DNA from 4 places in the Thalassiella azotivora genome. Region 2 is predicted to be linked to each of the others. Evidence: predicted binding sites of a transcription regulator. Region 2 holds the regulator's gene; each other region holds the start of a gene.

The links. Region 2 encodes HrcA, which represses chaperone genes, less so after heat shock. Its sites were predicted from a motif close to GNTNGCACTCGGNNNNNCCGAGTGCNANC; they were not measured.
Region 1: a site for HrcA is predicted at 2,535-2,563, ahead of ACYVQV_RS13725 (Hsp20/alpha crystallin family protein). Genes of this name have one in related genera too.
Region 3: a site for HrcA is predicted at 1,457-1,485, ahead of groES (co-chaperone GroES). Genes of this name have one in related genera too.
Region 4: a site for HrcA is predicted at 2,567-2,595, ahead of groL (chaperonin GroEL). Genes of this name have one in related genera too.

The regions. Positions count from the first base shown of each region.
Region 1 is NZ_BAAGTX010000019.1:25,247-29,409, forward strand. It holds gene msrA (peptide-methionine (S)-S-oxide reductase MsrA) at 1-604, shown strand, start outside; gene ACYVQV_RS13710 (TetR family transcriptional regulator) at 606-1,277, opposite strand; partial or broken gene ACYVQV_RS13715 (oxidoreductase) at 1,372-2,156, shown strand; gene ACYVQV_RS13720 (MerR family transcriptional regulator) at 2,204-2,512, opposite strand; gene ACYVQV_RS13725 (Hsp20/alpha crystallin family protein) at 2,701-3,123, shown strand; gene ACYVQV_RS13730 (DnaJ domain-containing protein) at 3,221-3,508, shown strand; gene ACYVQV_RS13735 (sucrase ferredoxin) at 3,573-4,163, shown strand, end outside.
Region 2 is NZ_BAAGTX010000003.1:153,826-157,988, forward strand. It holds gene ACYVQV_RS03485 (hypothetical protein) at 1-76, shown strand, start outside; gene dnaJ (molecular chaperone DnaJ) at 225-1,340, opposite strand; gene hrcA (heat-inducible transcriptional repressor HrcA) at 1,450-2,469, opposite strand; gene ACYVQV_RS03500 (DUF3097 domain-containing protein) at 2,701-3,591, shown strand; gene ACYVQV_RS03505 (DUF4870 domain-containing protein) at 3,715-4,163, shown strand, end outside.
Region 3 is NZ_BAAGTX010000011.1:4,109-8,271, reverse strand. It holds gene ACYVQV_RS08895 (MFS transporter) at 1-185, shown strand, start outside; gene ACYVQV_RS08890 (class I SAM-dependent methyltransferase) at 178-1,365, opposite strand; gene groES (co-chaperone GroES) at 1,633-1,929, shown strand; gene groL (chaperonin GroEL) at 2,103-3,728, shown strand; gene ACYVQV_RS08875 (WhiB family transcriptional regulator) at 3,939-4,163, opposite strand, start outside.
Region 4 is NZ_BAAGTX010000017.1:67,320-71,482, forward strand. It holds gene ACYVQV_RS12915 (uracil-DNA glycosylase) at 1-416, opposite strand, end outside; gene ACYVQV_RS12920 (DUF3263 domain-containing protein) at 581-868, shown strand; gene ACYVQV_RS12925 (LytR C-terminal domain-containing protein) at 905-1,498, shown strand; gene ACYVQV_RS12930 (eCIS core domain-containing protein) at 1,473-1,997, opposite strand; gene ACYVQV_RS12935 (cold-shock protein) at 2,235-2,438, shown strand; gene groL (chaperonin GroEL) at 2,749-4,163, shown strand, end outside.

The DNA.
Region 1 (4,163 bases), on a different contig from region 2:
GCTCGGCACGCCGCTGGAGGGCCCCTGGCCCGACGGCACGGAGGTGCTGTACGTGGCGATGGGGTGCTTCTGGGGCGCCGAGCGCATCTTCTGGCAGCTGCCCGGTGTGGTCACGACGGCGGCGGGCTACACGGGGGGCTTCACCGCGCACCCGACGTACGAGGAGACGTGCACCGGGCGGACGGGCCACACCGAGGCGGTCCTCGTCGCCTACGACCCGCGGCGCACGTCCCCCGAGCTGCTGCTGAAGGCCTTCTGGGAGAACCACGACCCGACGACGGCGAACCGGCAGGGCAACGACGTCGGCACGCAGTACCGCTCCGCGGTGTACTGGACGACGCCCGGCCAGCAGCGCGCCGTGGAGGCCACCCGCGAGGCGTTCCAGAAGGAGCTCGACGCGCACCGGCTGGGCCGGATCACAACCGAGCTGCGTCCGGCGCAGGAGGCGGGGCCGTTCTACTACGCCGAGGGCTACCACCAGCAGTACCTGCACAAGAACCCGGGCGGGTACTGCAACCACGGGCCGAACGGGCTGACCTGCCCCGTCGGGCTGCTGCCGCAGGACGAGGTGCCCGCGCAGACGGACGTGCTGCCGCCGTCCTGACTCAGGCGGGTCCCAGCATCCCGTCGAGCAGGACCTTCAGCGTGGCGCCGAGGTCGGGGGCGAAGTCCACGCACACAGCCTCGTAGCCGGGCTCGGCCAGCACCTGGCGCACGACCGGGGTCGGTGTGGCCATCGGCCACGCACCCGCCACCAGGACCCACACAAGCCCGGCCAGGCGCGTGGCCTGCTGCGGTGCGAGACCGGGGACGGCGTCGGCGAGCAGGCGGCCGAGCCGCTCGGTCCGCTCGAGCGCCGCGGTCTTGAACTCCCGGGCCGTCTCGAGCGGGACGTTGCGCTCCAGCACCGCGGGCGCGGCGGCGACGAGGGCGCACAGCCGGGGGCGCTCGGCGAGGGTCCCGGCGACCACCTCGGCCGCTCGCGCCCGGGCCGCCGCCGGCGGCCCCGGCCCGCCCGGACGAGCCAGCCGCTCGCCGACGTCCTCGAGCCAGTCGGACCAGTCATCGACCAGCACCGCGAGGAAGACCGCCTCCCGCGTCGGGAAGTAGCGGACGACGTTCGAGGTCGCGAGCCCGACGCGGCGACCGAGCTCGCGCAGGCTGATCTCGGCCAGCGGCCGGCTGTCGAGGAGGTCGCGGGCGGCGTCGAGCACGGCGCGGCGTCGCTCCTGCTGCTGCTCCGGCGTCCTCGCGCGCTGGAAGCCCGGGGTCGTCACACGGCGAGCCTAACAGGACGGTGTCGCTTTACATGCTGAGCTCCCGGCCCTACGCTCCCGAGATAACAGATCACTGTCCTCTTGAGGAGAAGCCATGACCGCACCCCCCGTCGCCCTCGTCACCGGCGCCTCGTCGGGCATCGGCGAGCAGACCGCCGTCCAGCTGCAGGACAAGGGGTTCACGGTCGTCGCCGCGGCCCGGCGCGTCGACCGCATGCAGCCCCTCGCCGCCCTCGGCGTGGACGTCAGGCGACTCGACGTCACCGACGACGCGTCGATGACCGCCTGCGTCCAGGGCGTGCTCGCCGAGCACGGACGGGTCGACGTCCTCGTGAACAACGCGGGCTACGGTTCGTACGGCGCCCTCGAGGACGTGCCGATGGACGAGGCCCGCCGCCAGCTGGAGGTGAACGTCGTCGGCCTCGCGCGGCTGACCCAGCTCGTCCTGCCGGGGATGCGCGAGCGCCGCCAGGGCCGGGTGGTCAACGTGTCGTCCGTCGGCGGGCGCATCTACGAGCCGCTGGGCGCCTGGTACCACGCCACCAAGTTCGCCGTGGAGGGACTCAGCGACAGCCTCCGGGTCGAGCTCGCGCCGCACGGTGTCCGATCGCCCGCCAGGGGATGCTCGACCGGTCGGCCGGTTCGGCCTACGCCGACCAGGCCCGCGCCGTCGCCGCGGTGCTGGAGCGCGTCGACAGCAGCCCGGTCACGGCGGCCAGGCCCGAGGCTGTGGCGCGCACGATCGTGCGCGCGGCGACCACACCCCGCCCCCGCCCCCGCTACGCCGCCGGCAGGGGCGCCGGGACCATCCTGCGGACGCGCCACCTGCTGCCCGACCGCGCCTTCGACGCACTCGTCCGCCGCGTCTACGGGCCATGAGGCGGTTCGCCCCCGCGCGACGTCGGCAGGCCACCCCCGTCCGACCGTCACCCACCCGCACGACCCGACCTGGGCCGCCCGTCACGCAGCCGGCGGTTCTCCTCCTCGAGGTCGAGCACCATCGCCACTCCGGCGAGGTTGAGGCCCTCGGCGAGCAGCACGGTGATGCGGCGCACCCGGACGACGTCGTTCTCGCTGTAGCGCCGGGTGCCGCCCGCGGTGCGCTGCGGGTCGAGCAGACCCCTGCGCTCGTACGCACGGAGGTTCTGGACGCCGGTGCCGGCGAGCTCGGCGGCCACGCCGATGCCGTAGACCGCGGCGTCGTCGTCCCGGCCGGACGGTCGCGCCTCCGCCACCCCGCACCTCCGTGGTCGTCGAGTTAGCACTCTCCATCGGAGAGTGCTTGCACGGCCGCCTGGCCGGTGCTATAAGAAATGTGTACCAGCCAGCATAGATCGACCGAGGCTCGTCGAGGTTGCGGGCGGGCGCAGGTCCTGGCTGGGAGTGCGCGACGCATGACCCGTGTACTCAGGAGGTGTTCACCGTGTTGATGCGCACCGACCCGTTCCGCGAGCTCGACAGGCTCACCCAGCAGGTGCTCGGCACCACCAACCGCCCGGCCGTCATGCCCATGGACGCCTGGCGCGACGACCACTCGCTCGTCGTCACGTTCGACCTGCCCGGGGTCTCCCCCGACGCCATCGAGCTGGACGTCGAGCGCAACGTGCTGACCGTCAAGGCCGAGCGCAAGGCCTCGGCGGGCGACCGCGAGATGGTCGTCAACGAGCGGCCGACCGGCGTCTTCAGCCGGCAGCTCTTCCTCGGCGACACCCTGGACGTCGACCGCGTCGAGGCCTCGTACGAGGCGGGCGTCCTGCGGCTGACGATCCCGATCGCCGAGCAGGCGAAGCCGCGGAAGATCGAGATCAAGGCGCCGACCGAGGGTCGGCAGGCCCTCTCCGGCTGACCACCGGACCCGGTCCGACCAGCCGGTGACCCGCTCGGCCGGCCGGCGTCCCCCCGGGGCGCCGGCCGGCCCGTGCCCGTAGCGAACGGAGGGCGACGTGGTCCCGCGCGCACCGCACGAGGTGCTCGGCGTGCCCGAGGACGCCTCCCGCGAGCAGGTCCGGCGCGCCTACCTGCACCACCTGCGAAGCCACCACCCCGACAGCAGCACCCGGCCGGGACCGACCGAGGATCTGGACGAGGTCCGGGCCGCCTACCGGCGGCTGCTCGAGGCCCTGGCCGGCCGAGGCCCGACGCCGTCCCCGGCCCGCCACGGCGACCGGCCGTCCCGCCCGACCGAGGAGCCGCTGCTGCGCGTCGGCCCCGTCGTCCACCACCGGCCCTGACGGCAGCAACGCCAGCACCTCGCCCGCTGCCGGACGGCTGATGGGGCATGGGTAGCGTCGCGGCGTGACCAGCACCCGGGACGATGCCTGCTCGCGGGTCTCGCTGGACCTCGGCGAGCCGCTGGCCGGCAGCGCCGCCCCCGCCGGTGGGTACGTGCTGCTCGAGCACGGCGGCCCCTGGCAGGCGCGGGCCGTGGAGGGACTGGGCGCGCACGGGCAGGACCTGGTCGACCGGCTCAAACCGGCCGGCGTGACCCCGCTGCTCGTCCGGCGGCACCGCGCGACCCCCGGGCCGGCCGGCCGCCCGCGCGTCGGGCTGGTCGCCGTGACGGCGACCGGGGGCGCCGGCGCCTGGATGCGGGTCGACAGGCTGGACGACGTGACCCGCTGGGACGTACCCGCCCTGCTCGACGACCTGCGCGACGGGCGCCTGCCGGACGGCGCGACCGCCATGGGCACCACCTACCTGGTCTGCACCAACGGCCGTCGCGACGTGTGCTGCGCCGAGCTCGGCCGCCCGCTGGCCGCCGTCCTCACCGGCCTGGCCCCGGACGACACGTGGGAGGTCACGCACCTCGGTGGCCACCGGTTCGCGGCGACCGCCCTGGTCGTGCCTGACGGCCTGGCGTACGGCCGGCTCGTCCCGGACGACGCC
Region 2 (4,163 bases):
CCTGTCCACGGTGGAGGTCACCTACCGGCGTCTGGCCGACGCAGGGACCGGGTGCGCCCTGCTGGAGTCAGCCTGATGCGACCCGGTCCCCACCCGGCCCTTGCTCGTTCATCACCGCCCAGTGCCCACTGATCGTCAGACGTGAATGGGGGTGATAGCCCCCATCCACGTCTGACGATCAGTTCGGGCGGGAGAGAAGCGAACAAGCGGGAACGCCCGGGGGCTCAGCGGCCGGCGAGCTTGTCCTTCAGCCGTGAGAACACGCCGCCGTGGGTGACGGCGAGCCGTCCCTCGGGGGCCTCCTCGCCGCGCAGCTCGGCGAGCCGGCGCAGCAGCTGCACCTGCTCGTCGTCGAGCCGGGTGGGGGTCTGCACGTCGACGTGCACGTGCAGGTCGCCGCGGCCGCCGGCGCGCAGGTGCTCCACGCCCATGCTGCGCAGGGTGTGCACCTCGCCGGGCTGGGTGCCGGGACGCAGGTCGATCTTCTCGACGCCGTCCAGGGTGGTCAGCTCGACGGTCGCCCCGAGCGCTGCGGTCGTCATCGGCACGACCAGGGTGCAGTGCAGGTCGTCGCCGCGCCGGGTGAAGGTCTCGTCGGGCTTCTCCACGATCTCGACGAAGAGGTCGCCGGGCGGGCCGCCACCGGGACCGACCTCGCCCTGGCCGGCGAGCTGGATCCGGGTGCCGGTGTCCACGCCCGCGGGCACCTTGATCCGCAGGGTGCGGCGGGTGCGCACCCGGCCCTCGCCGGAGCACTCCAGGCACGGCTCGGGGATGACCGTGCCGTAGCCGCCGCACGCGGGGCACGCGGACGTCGTCATCACCTGGCCGAGCAGCGAGCGCGCCATCCGCTGCACCTGCCCGCGGCCGTGGCAGACCTCGCACTCGCGCGGCGACGTCCCCGGCCGGCAGCAGGTGCCCTGGCACGTCTGGCACAGCACCGCCGTGTCGACCTGCACCTCGCGCTCGGAGCCGAAGACGGCCTCGCGCAGGTCGACCTCCAGCCGGATCAGCGCGTTCTGGCCGGGACGCTGCCGGGACGCCGGCCCGCGGGCGCCGGCCTGGCCGAAGATCGTCTCGAAGATGTCGCTGAACCCGAACCCCGGTCCGAACCCGGCCCCGGGTCCGGTCGCGGCGTCCCCGCCCATGTCGTACGCCCGGCGCTTCTCGGGGCTGGAGAGCACCTCGTAGGCGCGGGAGACGTCCTTGAACCGGTCCGCGGCCTCGGGGCCGGGGTTGACGTCGGGGTGCAGCTGGCGGGCGAGCCGGCGGTAGGCCTTCTTGATGTCCTCGGGCGAGGCGTCCCGGCTGACGCCGAGCACCTCGTAGTGGTCGCTCACGGGTGGGGTCGCTCCCTAGGGTCTCGGGCGCTGGTCGGGCGGCGGGTGCACCGCCGGTCGGTGGCAGGTCGGGGCAACGGCGGGCGCTGCCGCGCGGACGGCGGCGGGCTCACCCGGCGATGATCCGCGACACGTAGCGGGCCACGGCGCGGACGGCGGCCATCGTCGTCGGGTAGTCCATCCGGGTCGGGCCGAGGACCCCGAGGCGGGCCACGGCGTCACCGCCCGTGCCGTAGGCGCTGGACACCAGGGACGTGCCGAGCAGGCCCTCGTGGTCGTTCTCGTGGCCGATCCGCACGGACACCCCGCTGGTCGGGTCGTCGGCCATCTCGGACAGCAGCCGCAGCAGGACGACCTGCTCCTCGATGGCCTCCAGCACCGGCGACAGCGAGGTGAAGTCGGTGCCCGCGCGCGCCAGGTTCGCGGTGCCGGCCAGCACCACCCGGTCCTCGCGCTCGGCGGACAGGGAGTCCTCGACGGCCGCGAGGACGGCGCGCACGAGGTCGCGGTCCTCGGGCCGGAACGCCTCGGGCACCGCCTCGAGGCGGCCGGGGACGGCGCTCATCGGCTGCCCGGCCGCGACGTCGTTGAGGCGCGCCCGCAGCTCGCCGACGACCTGCTCGGGGACGGGCACGCCGATGTCGACCATCCGCTGCTCGACCCGGCCGGTGTCGGTGATGAGGACGACGAGCAGGCGCGTCCCGCCGAGCGGCACGAGCTCGACGTGGCGCACGGTGGACCGGCTCAGTGACGGGTACTGGACGACGGCGACCTGGTGGGTGAGCCGGGCGAGCGCGCGCACGGTGCGCTCGAGCACGTCGTCCAGGTCGACGGGGTCGGAGATGAGGGTCTGGATGGCGCGCCGCTCTGCGGCGCTGAGCGGCTTGACGCTGGCCAGCCGGTCGACGAACAGGCGGTAGCCCTTGTCGGTGGGGACCCGCCCGGCGCTGGTGTGCGGCTGGGCGATGTACCCCTCCTCCTCCAGCGCGGCCATGTCGTTGCGGATGGTGGCCGGCGAGACGCCGAGGTTGTGGCGCTCGACGAGCACCTTGGAGCCGACGGGCTCCCGGGTCTCCACGTAGTCCTCGACGATGGCCCGCAGCACCGACAGCCTGCGCTCGTCACTCACCCGCTCCACCTCCTCGGTCGCTCGTCCCGCCTGCCCGACGTCCGGTCCCGCCGCCCTGCCCGTCGTCCGGGGCGGCCCGGCCGGGACCGGCGCGCCGTGGGCGTCGTCGTCCCCGCGCCCGGCGGGCCCAGGCTGGCACTCTGGCGCTCGGAGTGCCAAGTCTACGCGCTGCCCCGCGGTTCGTCGTCGTGTCGACCCCGGCGGGCGGGCACGCGCCCCTACCCTGCCCCGGTGACGACGCCCGCTCCCCGCCCCGGGGCCCAGACCGACGACCGCTACGGCAGCGACGTGCTGGCCGGGGGGCCGCCGCGCCGCCGGGAGCTGCCGGAGGTGCCCGCCGACCGCGACCTCGTCGTGGAGGACGCGGAGACCGGGTGGTGCGGTGCCGTCGTCAGGGTGGAGAAGAGCGGCGGGGTGCACGTCGTGGCGCTGGAGGACCGCCGCGGTCGCACCCGCTCCTTCCCCCTGGGACCCGGCTTCCTGCTGGAGGGGTCGCCCGTCCGCCTGGTGCCGCCGCGGGCCGCGGCGGCACCCACGCGTCCCGCGCGCACGGCCTCCGGGTCGACGGCCGTGCACGGCGCGCGCGCCCGGGTCGCGCGCGGGTCGCGGATCTGGGTCGAGGGCCGGCACGACGCCGAGCTGGTCGAGAAGGTGTGGGGCGACGACCTGCGGATCGAGGGCGTCGTGGTGGAGCCGCTGGACGGCGTCGACGACCTGGCCGCGGAGGTCGCCCGGTTCGCGCCCGGACCGGGCCGCCGGCTGGGTGTGCTGGTGGACCACCTGGTCGACGGCAGCAAGGAGGCACGGATCGCCCGCGAGGCCCTGGCGGACTCCCGCTACGCCCCGCACGTGCTGGTCGTCGGGCACCCGTACGTCGACGTCTGGCAGGCCGTCCGTCCGCAGCGCCTCGGCTGGTCGCAGTGGCCGACGATCCCCCGGGGACGGTCGTGGAAGCACGGCGTCCTGGCCGAGCTCGGTTGGGAGCACGACACCCAGGCGGACGTCGCGCGGGGGTGGAAGCGCATCCTGGGCACCGTCCGCGACTACAGCGACCTCGAGCCGGCCCTGCTCGGTCGCGTCGAGGAGCTGATCGACTTCGTCACGGCGGACCCGGGGGCCTGAACGGCGAGGCGGGGGTTGTCCCCCGGGGCATCTGGCCGGGGAACCGGGTGGGACGCCGCGTCCGTCACTCCTAGCGTGGGAGCACCGGGATCCGACCGGTCCCCGGCACCACGAGGAGAGACGATGAGCACCCCCGAGCACGAGCGTCCCGCGCAGCCCGCCGACCGTCCCGCAGCCCCCGGCGCGCCCGGGCAGGGTCCCGCGCCGGCTCAGGGCACCGGCCCCACGCCGCCCGGTGGCGCGACGCCGTCCGGTGGCCCGACGCCACCTCCGGGGCCGCCACCTGGCCCGCAGCCCGGCGGCTACCCCGGACCGTCCGGCGGCTACCCCGGACCGTCCGGTGGCTACCCCGGTGCTCCTGGTGGCTACCCCGGCGCCCACCCCGGGCCGCAGGGGCCGCCGCGACCCGACGCGATGAGCCCCGACCAGGAGCGGACGTGGGCGGTCGTGTCGCACCTGTCGGCGTTCGCCGCCGCGTACGTCGCCCTGGGGTTCCTCGGCCCGCTGGTCTGCATGCTGGTGATCGGCGACCGCTCCCCCTACGCGCGCCGGCAGGCGGTCGAGGCCCTCAA
Region 3 (4,163 bases), on a different contig from region 2:
GGCGGACGGCGGTCTGGGGGGCGCTGCCGGTGGGTGCCTGGCTCGGCGGCGTGGTCGCCGCGCAGTGGGGTCTGCGTGCGCCCTGGCTGGTGGGCGCCGGGATCTACCTGCTGGTCCTGCCCGCCACCGTCGCCGCCCTGCGCCGGGTCGCCGCGGGAGGTGGCGTCACGCGCGCCGTCAGCTGACCGGCCGGCAGACCAGGACCGACTGCGCACCCGCGACCCTGGTGAGCACGATCGTCGCCTCCTGGTCCCCGGACAGGCGCAGCTGGCGGCGCAGCTGCTCGGGCTCGACCGCCGTCCCGCGCTTCTTGATGGTCAGCCGCCCCACCCGCCGGTCCCGGAGGTAGGTGCGCAGCGACTTCAGGCCGAAGGGCAGGACGTCCTCGACGGCGTACGCGGTCGCCAGCGGCGTGCGCGCCAGCCGGTCCGCCGTGACGTACGCGATCGAGCGGTCCACGAGCCGGCCGGAGACGGTCGACGCGACCTGACCCACCAGTCCCGCGCGGATCACCGCCCCGTCCGGCTCGTAGAGGTAGCTGCCGACGGCACCGACCTCGGGTCGGGACAGGCCGACGTCGTCCACGGTGGCGGCACCGCCGTCGGGCCCGGTGGTCAGGACCAGCGCACTGCGCCGGACGCCGTCGCGGGCCAGCAGCCCGAACCACAGCCCGGCCTCCACGACGTCCCCGTCGACGGACACCCACTGCGCCTCGGCGTCGTCGGGCACCAGGGCGTGGCCGATCCCGGGGGCGACCTTCGCGCCGACCGCCGGCAGCCGGCTCGCGAGGTCGGTGACGAACGACAGCGGCGGCTGGGCCTGCCGGGGGTCGAGGACCCGGCGCCCGGACGACGTGCGGCGGGCCGGGTCCAGGAAGGCGCCACCGACCCCGTCGAGGTCGGTCGTCGTGGCGTCCTCGTGCCGGACGGCGGCGTGCGGCCAGTGCCGCAGGTTGACCGTCGCCACCGAGGCGGTCGCCTCGTCGCGCTCGACCGCGAGGACCTCGACGTCCAGGCCGGCCAGCGCCATCGCGTCGCCGCCGATGCCGCAGCCCAGGTCGGCGACCCGCTGCACGCCCGCGGCGGTGAACCGCTGCGCGTGGCGGGCGGCGACCTCCAGCCGGGTCGCCTGCTCCAGACCCTCCGCCGTGAACAGCATGCCGTCGGCGAACGGCCCGAACTTCGCCCGCCCCCGGGCGCGCAGCCGCGACTGGGTCAGGGCGGCGGCCACGAGCGCCGGGTCGAGGCCGTCGTCGCGCAGCCGCTGGCCGAGCGCCATCGCCTGCTGCTCCTCGTAGGGGGGCAGCGCCTCGAGCAGGGCCCACCCCTCGGGGGTCAGCAGGGCCGACAGGCCGGTCGCGTCCACCGTCCGATCCTGCCAGGCGCCCTGCGGGCGCCGCCGCGGCGGGCGGGCCCGGGGGACGGGCCGGCGGTCCGCTGCCCGACCGGACGACACCGCTGGCACTCGGCTTGCGCGAGTGCTAACGCCGGTCCTAGAGTCGCGTTGGCACTCTCCCCGTGAGGGTGCCAACGCCCGGGCCGTGCCGCACGGCACCGCGACGACGTGCGGCGCACCTCCGGGCCGACAGTCCCACACCACTGAACCTGCGAACTGCGAAGGGGAGGTCCGCACGTGTCGGTCTCCATCAAGCCGCTCGAGGACCGGATCGTCGTCAAGGCCCTCGAGGCCGAGCAGACGACCGCCTCCGGCCTGGTCATCCCGGACACCGCGAAGGAGAAGCCCCAGGAGGGCGAGGTCCTCGCGATCGGTCCGGGCCGTATCGACGACAACGGCCAGCGCGTCCCGCTGGACGTGCAGGTCGGCGACAAGGTCATCTACAGCAAGTACGGCGGCACCGAGGTCAAGTACGGCGGCGAGGAGCTGCTGATCCTGTCGGCCCGCGACGTGCTGGCCGTCGTCACCAAGTGACGCGGCGTCCCTGACACGCGCACGCCCCGGCGTCCGGCCCCGCCGGAACGCCGGGGCGTGCGTGCTGGGGCCCGCGACGACCGACCGGCACGACCACCCCGCGTGCGCTCCCCGCACGCCCTGCACGCACCCGCCGGCGCAACCGCCCGGTGCGTCCGAACCGGAGGATCACCATGCCCAAGACCCTGGAGTTCGACGACTCCGCACGGCGCTCCCTGGAGCGCGGTGTCGACGCGCTCGCCAACGCCGTCAAGGTGACGCTCGGCCCCAAGGGCCGCAACGTCGTCCTCGACAAGAAGTGGGGCGCCCCCACCATCACCAACGACGGTGTCACCATCGCCCGCGAGGTCGAGCTGGAGGACCCGTACGAGAACCTCGGCGCCCAGCTCGCCAAGGAGGTCGCGACCAAGACGAACGACGTCGCGGGTGACGGCACCACGACCGCGACCGTGCTGGCGCAGGCGCTGGTGCACGAGGGCCTGCGCAACGTCGCCGCCGGCGCCTCGCCCGCGGGCCTGAACCGCGGCATCAACACGGCCGTCGAGGCGCTCTCCGACGCGCTGCTCGAGGCCGCCCGCGAGGTCGACGGCAAGGACGACATCGCCCACGTGGCCGCGCTATCCGCGCAGGACCGCACGATCGGCGAGCTCATCGCCGAGGCGTTCGACAAGGTCGGCAAGGACGGCGTCATCACGGTCGAGGAGTCCTCCTCGACCGCGATGGAGCTCGACTTCACCGAGGGCCTGCAGTTCGACAAGGGCTACATCTCGCCGTACTTCGTCACCGACGCCGAGCGGATGGAGGCCGTCCTCGAGGACACCCACGTCCTGGTCCACCAGGGCAAGATCTCCGCCGTCGCCGACCTGCTGCCGCTGCTGGAGAAGGTCGTCCAGACCTCCAAGCCGCTGCTCATCGTGGCCGAGGACGTCGAGGGCGAGGCGCTGTCGACCCTCGTCGTCAACAAGATCCGCGGCACGTTCAACGCCGCCGCGGTGAAGGCCCCCGGCTTCGGTGACCGCCGCAAGGCGATGCTCGAGGACATGGCCGTCCTGACCGGCGCCCAGGTCGTCACCCCGGACGTCGGCCTCAAGCTGGACCAGGTGGGTCTCGAGGTGCTCGGCACCGCGCGGCGCGTCGTCGTCACCAAGGACGACACGACGGTCGTCGAGGGCGGCGGCAGCCACGAGGCCGTCGAGGCCCGGATGGCGCAGATCCGCCGCGAGATCGAGGCGACGGACTCCGACTGGGACCGCGAGAAGCTGCAGGAGCGGCTGGCCAAGATGGCCGGGGGCGTCTGCGTCATCAAGGTCGGCGCCGCCACCGAGGTGGAGCTCAAGGAGAAGAAGCACCGCATCGAGGACGCCGTCTCGGCGACCCGCGCGGCCATCGAGGAGGGTGTCGTCGCCGGTGGCGGCACCGCGCTCGTCCACGCCGCCAAGGCGCTCGACGGCGACCTCGGCCTGACCGGCGACGAGGCGACCGGCGTCGCGATCGTGCGCCGCGGGGTCGTCGAGCCGCTGCGCTGGATCGCCGAGAACGCCGGCGAGCAGGGCTACGTGGTGGTCGAGAAGGTGCGCGAGCTGCCGTCCGGCCAGGGGCTGAACGCCGCGACCGGGGAGTACGGCGACCTGCTGGCCGCGGGCGTCATCGACCCGGTCAAGGTCACCCGCTCCGCCCTGCGCAACGCCGCGTCGATCGCCACGATGGTGCTGACGACGGACACGCTCGTCGTGGAGAAGAAGGAGGACGAGCCCGAGGCGGCCGCCGGCCACGGGCACGGTCACGGGCACGGTCACTGACCGACCCGACCGACGCGAGGGGCCCTGCGCAGTCCACCGGACGGTGCAGGGCCCCTCGTCGTCGTCCCGGGGAGCGGACGGACCGCGGCTGACCGGTCGGCAGGCTGACCGGTCACCGGGACGTCGGGTCCGCGTGCCGGGCCGGCTCGTGCGCGGCACGACGAAGGGGCCGGACCGCTCCGAGAGCGGTCCGACCCCTTCGTGGAGGCGTCAGCTGGCGGCGGGCAGGCGACGCGCGCGCTCGGCGGCGTAGATGTGCTCGCGGTCGTCCTCGGTCAGGCCGCCCCACACGCCGTACGGCTCGCGCACCTTCAGCGCGTGCTCGCGGCACTGCTGCATCACGGGGCAGGTGGCGCAGACGGCCTTCGCCGCGGCGTCCCGGTTGCGTCGCGCGGGGCCGCGCTCACCCTCGGGGTGGAAGAAGATCGTGCTGCC
Region 4 (4,163 bases), on a different contig from region 2:
GATCCGGGCTCGCTGGGACGCACCGTCAGCACCCGGTTCAGCAGCATGACGCCCTGCGCCGCCCACGGCGACAGGTCGCCCGTGCTGGGGGCGGGCACCCCGACGTCCTCGACGAGCTCGCGGAAGACGTTCTGCAGGCTGCGCGGCAGCGGGCGCACGGCGGGGTCGACCGAGAAGGACAGGCCGACCGCGTGGCCGGGCGTGGGGTAGGGGTCCTGTCCCACGAGCAGCACCCGCACGTCGTCCAGCGGCTGCTCGAAGGCTCGCAGCACCCGGTCGCCGGCCGGGAGGAACCGGTGGCCGGCGGCGACCTCGGCGCGCAGGCCGTCGCCGATGGTGGCGATCGTGCCCGCGACCGGCGCCAGGGCCTGCGCCCACCCGGGGCCGACCAGCTCGTGCAGGGGACGGCGCGTCACGGGCGGCGACCTTACTGCGCCGGGCCGCAGGGCCCGCGACGCAGGACCCGGGGAACCGCCGGGCGGGCGAATGACACCGCTGTCGTTCGGCCCGTACAGTGGCCCTGCCAGCCGTCGGCGAGACCGGGGGGCGGTCGTCGCCGACGCACGACAGAGGGGACCACATGGACGCGGCTAGGGTTCAGCAGGTGCAGGTCGACACGCAGCTGTCCACCAGGGACCAGGAGATCCTCGCCTTCGAGCGCCAGTGGTGGAAGTACGCCGGCTCGAAGGAGCAGGCCATCCGCGAGCTCTTCGACATGTCGGCGACGCGGTACTACCAGGTGCTCAACAGCCTGCTCGACTCGCCCGAGGCCCTGGCGTACGACCCGATGCTCGTCAAGCGCCTGCGCCGGATGCGCGCCACCCGGCAGCGGGCGCGCTCGGCCCGCCGCCTCGGCGTCCAGGTCTGACCCGCGCCCCTTGCGCGGACCCGTACCCTGCCGGGCGTGACCGAACGCCGCACCTACCCGCCCGACGAGTTCGACCGCGTCCAGGGCCCGCCCGCTCGTCGCGGCGCGCACCGCGGTCGGCCGAGCCCGGTGCTGGCCGCGCTGCCCGTCGTCGCCGTGCTCGCGGTCGTCGGCGGGGTGGCCTGGGGCTTCTCCACCCTGCTCGGCGACGGCCGGGTCGAGTCGGCGATCTCGGCCCCGGCGGGTGACGAGACGGTCGCACCGGCACCGCAGGACCCCGCCACCGAGCCCGCGCCGGGGACGGACCCCGGGACCGTCGCCCCTGAGCCCACGGTCGAGCCCACGCCGACCGCCACGGTCGACCGCGACGTCACGTTCCGGGTGCTCAACAGCACCACGGTCGGGGGGCTGGCCGCCCGCGGGGCGCAGGCGCTCGAGGACGCCGGCTGGACGGTCTCGGGGACCGACAACTACCGCGCCGGCGAGATGGACACGACCGTCTTCTACAACGACCCCGGGCTCGAGGCCACCGCCGCCGCGATCGCCGAGGACCTCGGCGGCGCGCTGACCACGCTGGACCCGAACCTCGAGGACGACCTGTCGGTCATCCTCGGCGCGGACTTCGACTGACCACCCGGGGACGGCGCCGCGGCGGTGGGGTCCCGCCCTCCGTCCGGTACCCGCCGTCGGCGAGCCCGGCCCGCACCTCGAACGGGTTGGCCCGCGCGGCGTCCCCGACGCGCAGCACCGACCACAGGCTGGCCAGGCCGTAGGCGGGCAGGAACCCGACCGGTCCCAGCCAGCACGCCCACTGGGCCGCGTGGCGTCGCTCGTGGGCGAGCAGCCTCGGGCGCGAGCGAGCCGACCCGACGTCCATCCGGAGCAGGACGACGTCCCCGACGGTCACGGCGCGGGCGCGCGGAGCGGGGAAGCGGGCCGCGTACTCGCAGGCGAGCAGCAGCCCGTCCGGTCCGGGCTCGACGCGGGCGCGGCCGAGGCGGGCCAGGAGCAGGCCGCCGGCGGTCGCCCCGGTGAGCAGGTTGACCGTCGAGCGCCACCGGACGAGGCGCGGTGACGGTCCGGTCGAGGGGTGCGCCGGCCGGTGAGACGGCCTGCGGTCGGTGCCCATCGGCGCCCTCCTCCACCCGGTGACTGCGCGTCACCCCGTCGTGTCGTCGCGTGCTCAACGACCCTCGCCACCAGCATGATCGCCCGCTAGGGTGGCGCGCGGTCGAACAGTTCGATGAGCACGTCCTACCTGCACCACCTGCACGGAAGGCCCGCACGTTGGACCATCGCGGACCACGCGAGCGTGAGACCCGGTCCGTCGCAGGGCCGCACCGCAGCAAGTGACACAGGAGTGGGAATGGCTCAGGGAACCGTCAAGTGGTTCAACGCCGAGAAGGGCTACGGCTTCATCACCGTCGACGGCGGTGGTCCGGACGTGTTCGTCCACTGGTCCGCGATCCAGGCGGACGGCTACCGCTCGCTCGACGAGGGGCAGCAGGTCGAGTTCGAGGTCGGCCAGGGTCAGAAGGGCCCCCAGGCCGAGTCGGTCCGCGCCCTGTGACCACGGGCTGGTCGGCCTGACCAGCAGACGACCGGCGACGGGTCGCCCCCCGACCCGTCGCCGAGGCGGCCACCGGTGTCGGTGGCAGCGCGGCGAGAGCGCCGTCGGCTCCGGCCGGCGGCGCTCTCGCTTGCACTCGCCACTCCCGAGTGCTAATCATTGACCTGGCACTCCCCTGTGGAGAGTGCCAAAGGTCGGCCGGCGAGGGCCGGTGCCGGGCGCGCAAGGGTCGCCCGGTCGCCGTCCCGTCCGTCGCGGGCGCTGGGCTGACCCCGACAGCCACCACCCGTCACCGGGAGGAACCACCCGCATGGCCAAGATCATCTCCTTCAACGAGGAGGCCCGGCGCGGTCTCGAGCGCGGTATGAACCAGCTCGCGGACGCCGTCAAGGTCACCCTCGGTCCGAAGGGCCGCAACGTCGTCCTCGAGAAGAAGTGGGGCGCCCCCACCATCACCAACGATGGTGTGAGCATCGCCAAGGAGATCGAGCTCGAGGACCCCTACGAGAAGATCGGCGCCGAGCTCGTCAAGGAGGTCGCCAAGAAGACGGACGACGTCGCTGGCGACGGCACCACCACCGCCACCGTGCTCGCCCAGGCGATGGTCCGCGAGGGTCTGCGCAACGTGGCCGCGGGTGCGAACCCGATGGCGCTCAAGCGCGGCATCGAGCAGGCCGTCGAGGCCGTCTCGGGCCAGCTGCTCTCCTCCGCCAAGGAGGTCGAGACCAAGGAGCAGATCGCGCAGACCGCCGGCATCTCCGCCGGTGACGCGTCCATCGGCGAGCTGATCGCCGAGGCGATGGACAAGGTCGGCAAGGAAGGCGTCATCACCGTCGAGGAGAGCAACACCTTCGGGCTCGAGCTCGAGCTCACCGAGGGCATGCGCTTCGACAAGGGCTACTCCTCGCCGTACTTCGTCACGGACGCCGAGCGCATGGAGGCCGTCCTCGAGGACCCGTACATCCTCTTCGCCGAGTCCAAGATCTCCTCGATCAAGGACCTGCTGCCGCTGCTGGAGAAGGTCACCCAGTCCGGCAAGCCGCTGCTGATCATCTCCGAGGACGTCGAGGGCGAGGCCATGGCCACGCTCGTCGTCAACAAGATCCGCGGCATCTTCAAGTCGGCCGCCGTCAAGGCCCCCGGCTTCGGCGACCGCCGCAAGGCGATGCTGCAGGACATGGCCATCCTCACCGGTGGCCAGGTCATCTCCGAGACCGTCGGTCTCAAGCTGGAGAACACGACCCTCGACCTGCTCGGCCAGGCCCGCAAGGTCGTCATCACCAAGGACGAGACGACGATCGTCGAGGGCGCCGGCGACGCCGACCAGATCGCCGGCCGGGTGAACCAGATCCGCGCCGAGATCGAGAAGTCGGACTCCGACTACGACCGCGAGAAGCTCCAGGAGCGCCTCGCCAAGCTGGCCGGCGGCGTCGCCGTCATCAAGGCCGGCGCGGCGACCGAGGTCGAGCTCAAGGAGCGCAAGCACCGTATCGAGGACGCGGTGCGCAACGCCAAGGCCGCCGTCGAGGAGGGCATCGTCGCCGGTGGTGGCGTCGCCCTCATCCAGGCCGGTGCCGCGACGTTCGACAAGCTCGAGCTGACCGGTGACGAGGCGACCGGCGCCAACATCGTCAGGCTGGCGATCGAGGCCCCGCTCAAGCAGATCGCGGTCAACGCCGGCCTCGAGGGCGGCGTCGTGGCGGAGAAGGTGCGCAACCTCGAGGT